DNA from 2 places in the Tardiphaga alba genome. Region 1 is predicted to be linked to the other one. Evidence: predicted binding sites of a transcription regulator. Region 1 holds the regulator's gene; the other holds the start of a gene.
The links. Region 1 encodes LexA, which represses DNA repair genes until DNA is damaged. Its sites were predicted from a motif close to TGTTCNNNNTGTGTTCNG; they were not measured.
Positions count from the first base shown of each region.

Region 2: recA (recombinase RecA) is a predicted target of LexA. The motif match lies at 1,180-1,197, and genes of this name have one in related genera.

Region 1 is NZ_CP036498.1:3,450,184-3,452,586, reverse strand. It holds gene RPMA_RS16265 (ComEC/Rec2 family competence protein) at 1-1,020, shown strand, start outside; gene lexA (transcriptional repressor LexA) at 1,085-1,798, opposite strand; gene RPMA_RS16255 (YgiQ family radical SAM protein) at 2,229-2,403, shown strand, end outside.
Region 2 is NZ_CP036498.1:4,306,369-4,308,771, forward strand. It holds gene recA (recombinase RecA) at 1-1,078, opposite strand, end outside; gene RPMA_RS20580 (hypothetical protein) at 1,336-1,827, shown strand; gene RPMA_RS20585 (hypothetical protein) at 1,945-2,133, shown strand; gene RPMA_RS20590 (hypothetical protein) at 2,334-2,403, shown strand, end outside.

The DNA of each region.
Region 1 (2,403 bases):
CAGATCGGCATGCCAGCTTTGTTCGCGACATCCGAGAGTTCGACGACGGCACGCATCGCGCTCTGGGGCGGCCGCGAACTTTCATTGCTGCTGCTCGCATCGCTGGTCGCTGGCCTCGCGACGATGCCTTATGCGGCCTATCATTTTCACCGCATCACGCCTTACGGCATCATCGCCAATCTGCTGGCCATGCCGGTGGTTTCGATACTGGTGATGCCGGCAGGCTTGTTGGGCCTGATCGCCATTCCGTTCGGTTTCGATAGTCTGTTTTGGCACATCATGGAGATCGGGCTGCAATGGATGATCTTTGTGTCCAAGTGGGTGGCAGGGCTCCCCGGTGCGATCGGTCGCGTGTCGGCCTTCGGGACGGGGCCGCTGATCGCAGCCAGTTTCGGCATCATCCTGCTCGCATTGCTGCGCACGCCGTTGCGTTATGCGGGCGTGATCGCGCTGGCGGTGGCAACAGTGTGGGCTGCATTCACAAGGCAGCCTGACGTGCTGATCGCCGGTGACGGCCAGAGCGTGGCTGTCCGCGGACGTGACGGCCGGCTACATGTGATGCGCAGCGGCAAGGATGCGTTTTTGGTCAAGGAATGGCTTGGCGCGGATGCCGATGCGCGATTGCCGACCGATGCTTCGCTTGGCGAAGGCGTGTCATGCGATCCGTCAGGCTGCGTGACGGCGCTCGGTGATGGCGCCCTGATTGCCCTGACGTTGATGCCGGATGCATTCAGTGATGACTGTGAGCGCACGGTGTTGATCGTCACCGCGAAGCAGGCGCCCACCAACTGCCGGGCGATGGTGATCGATCGCGAGAGGCTGCAGGGGCAGGGAGCGACCAGTCTGCGGCGCGTTGGTGACGGTTTCTCAGCGGAGACGACGCGCACAGGCGGCTTGCAGCGGCCCTGGGCGCGCGGACCTGTCGATGCCGTGGAAGCTGCGAGTTCGACCGGCCAACGCACGCGCCAGGGACCGGTCGATGCAACGCCGGCGGAGACGGATCTCGCGCCGGACGATTGAGCAGGATCCCGAAAAGCGGATATGGGTTTTCGGGATCAGATCACGCTTTTACCGAGCGCATCGCTCAGTAGCGGCGATAGAGGCCGGTGAGCTTGCCTTGGATGCGCACGCGGTTCGGCGGCAGGATGCGAACCTCATAGGCCGCATTCGCCGGCTCCAGCGCGATGGAGGCGCCGCGGCGGCGGAAGCGTTTCAGCGTGGCTTCCTCGTCGTCGATCAACGCCACGACGATGTCGCCGGTGTCGGCGCTGTCGGATTTCTGGATCAGCGCCATGTCGCCATCGAGAATGCCGGCGTCCTGCATGGAATCGCCGCGCACTTCGAGCGCATAATGTTCGCCATTGCCGAGCATATCCTGCGGCACGCTGATCGAATGGCTGCGGGTCTGCAGCGCTTCGATGGGCGTACCAGCCGCTATCCGGCCCATCACCGGCACCGAGATGGTGCGGCCGCCGTCATCGTCGCTGGCCACGGGGGTGGGCGCGGAGCGGCCCTTGCCCAGCGTGCCTTCGATGACGCTCGGCGTGAAGCCGCGTCGTCCGCTCGCAGGGGCTGCGGTGTTGAGTTCAGGCAGCTTGATCACTTCGATCGCGCGTGCGCGGTTCGGCAGGCGGCGGATGAAGCCGCGTTCCTCCAGCGCCGTAATCAGGCGGTGGATGCCGGATTTGGAGCGCAGGTCGAGCGCATCCTTCATCTCGTCGAAGGAGGGCGGGACGCCGGCTTCCTTCAGTCGCTGGTCAATGAAGCGGAGCAGTTCGTATTGCTTGCGCGTGAGCATCTGAAAGCCATCCTCAGTTGACGGGTCTTCAACGACAGATCGTCGGCCGCCGCGTGTGTTTCAGGACCTCGTTGCAGACACCCTTTGCAGGGCATCTCATCGAGGGCAGTTCGCGAGTTCGGGCAACGCTTGACGACTAAGCCACGGAATCTCGAAACAAATCATGAACGAACACTATCTGTTCCATATGTGTTCCGCAATGGCTAATTTTGTCATCTTTCGCGCTTTCTGGACGTCCTTGCGACCCATTCGGAACGGCGCGTTTGTTTGCCCCGGTCGCGCGCGCTTACGGTGCGTGGTGGTACCAAGATAATCTTCTGCGAAGCGAAGCCGTCACAGTTCCCGCCAATGCCGGCAAAGACTGCATCGTTCTCGCTCAATATGCAGCGCCGCCGTTGAATTCGGACTCCCGGAGTCTTATGCGTGGCGCATGACAAATCTCGCCGTCGCCGAACAACCATTGATGTCCCGCGCCTTCCTGGTGCCGCAGCGCAAGCCTGCGCCATTCCTGCCCATGAGCCGTGCCGAGATGGACGAACTCGGCTGGGACGCATGCGACATCGTGCTGGTCACCGGCGACGCCTATGTCGATCATCCCTCATTCG
Region 2 (2,403 bases), 860 kb from region 1:
CGGTGTCGCCATCCTCGGCTTCGCGCTTGCCGGCGAGAATCTGTTCAGCGATCAGGCCGGAATTCTGGCGGATCGAGGCTTCGATCTTGGCGGTCATGTCCGGGTTCTGGCGCAGGAACGCCTTGGAATTCTCGCGGCCCTGGCCGAGGCGCTGGCTGTCATAGGAGAACCAGGCGCCGGACTTCTCGACGATGCCGGCCTTGACGCCGAGATCGAGGATTTCGCCCATCTTGGAGACGCCTTCGCCATACATGATGTCGAATTCGACCTGCTTGAAGGGCGGTGCCAGCTTGTTCTTCACGACCTTGACGCGGGTCGAGTTGCCGACCACTTCGTCGCGCTCCTTGATCGCGCCGATGCGGCGAATGTCGAGACGAACCGACGCGTAGAACTTCAGCGCATTGCCGCCGGTGGTGGTTTCCGGCGAACCATACATCACACCGATCTTCATGCGGATCTGGTTGATGAAGATGACCATGGTGTTGGATTTGTTGATCGAGGCGGTCAGCTTGCGCAGCGCCTGGCTCATCAAACGAGCTTGAAGGCCGGGCAGCGCATCGCCCATTTCGCCTTCGAGTTCGGCGCGCGGCACGAGCGCGGCCACGGAGTCGATGATTAGCACGTCCACAGCGCCCGAACGCACCAGCGTGTCGGCGATTTCCAGCGCCTGTTCGCCGTGATCGGGCTGCGAGATCAGGAGTTCATCGACATTGACGCCGAGCTTGCGGGCATAGACCGGATCGAGCGCGTGTTCGGCATCGATAAAGGCGCAGATACCGCCCTTCTTCTGCGCTTCGGCCACGCAATGCAGCGCCAGCGTGGTCTTGCCCGAGGATTCCGGCCCGTAGATCTCGATGATGCGGCCCTTCGGCAGGCCGCCGACGCCGAGCGCGATGTCGAGACCCAGCGAGCCGGACGAAATCACGTCGATATCCATCGAGCGGTCGTTCTTGCCGAGCTTCATCACGGAGCCCTTGCCGAACTGACGTTCGATCTGAGAGAGCGCAGCCGCCAGGGCTTTGGATTTGTCCACGGAGGATCCTTCAACGATACGCAGGGCAGTCGGATTGGCAGCCATTGATCTAGCTCCTTATGAAGGGATTCGCGACGGGGACAAATCGAAGAGACGGGCAGAACGGCAGCGCCGCTCGGCTGAATCAACGTACCCTATCTGTTCCTTGTTCGCAATATGTTCTTTTAGAAAATTCAATGCTGGCCTGTTTCCGACCTCAGTGGCCTAGTTTGAAAATGGCAGTGACCTGTTTTGAACAATACCCTTTTGGAAAAGGAATTTGCCGTCTAGGTTGTAAATCCTTGCAATAGGTTGCGATTTGAATGGCTTATGAGTTTGACCTGGGGGAACTGGAAGGCCCTCTTGCCGATCAAACGGACGGCAATGCGTGGGTCGTGGAGTTCATCCTTGGCTTCGACGCGGACACCGATGAGCTCAACGTGATGTCTGTGCTGCTTTTCGAGACAGACGAAAACAACAAGCTGGAACTTTGTTTTGGCATCCGCACTAAAAGCGGACCAGAGCTAGATGTCGTATCCCTTCCCGATTACTCTAAGGAAAAGACAGACTTTTGCATCCCAAAAGACAATAGAATGGAAGTAACCATCAGACTAAGGGAAGCAATTGAGCTGCTAATATCGGACGCTGATCCTGAATATATTATAATGCAGACTTTTTATCCCAACTTGGAGCCTAAAGCTCTTAGGAAGTACGATGCTGTAGAGGACACGCTGTCAACATCAGGATACCTACCGCAAGATAGCTGGAGAGAGCCTGACGGCATCAATTATTGGCTATTTAAGAAACAAGGATGATGCTGGCCACTTATCTGGCAGGGCAATCAAATATAGGTCGTTACAGAATGCACGTTGTGCGATGCGACCATATATGCAAGGCTTCAAGGCAACCTGATTAGACATAGAAGGAGGTGCATGCAGATGAAGCGGTCAGATGTAGTCGCTCTCTCCAAGGGCGCCGTCGCTCGCTGGACCTCCAACGAAGTTGGAGTGGTCAAAGGCACCCAGACACAACGCGAGAAGCTCGCCGAACATAAGAAGAAAAAGCAAGAAGACCTGGAGAGCCAAGAGCATGAACAGCATGTTTATGCTCATACGGGATAGAATTCAGCTGTAGTGAAGTATGTGGAGGCCGCCTCAGTGGGCGGCCTCTTTCAGTTTATGGAAGCCTTTCATTGCGTTGATGGCATTTATCAACGCACTCGGCGTCCTCCTGTCGCCAACACGCGCCTGCGTCCCACCGTCGTCGGCAGAGGTCCAGCAATGATGCTAATGTCGGGCAGATTGGATGGCGGAGAACGGTGGTGATCGGCAGCATCATCGAGACGGTGATCGATGTCGCTTTCGAAAGGACCGGGCGCCGATTGTTCGGCC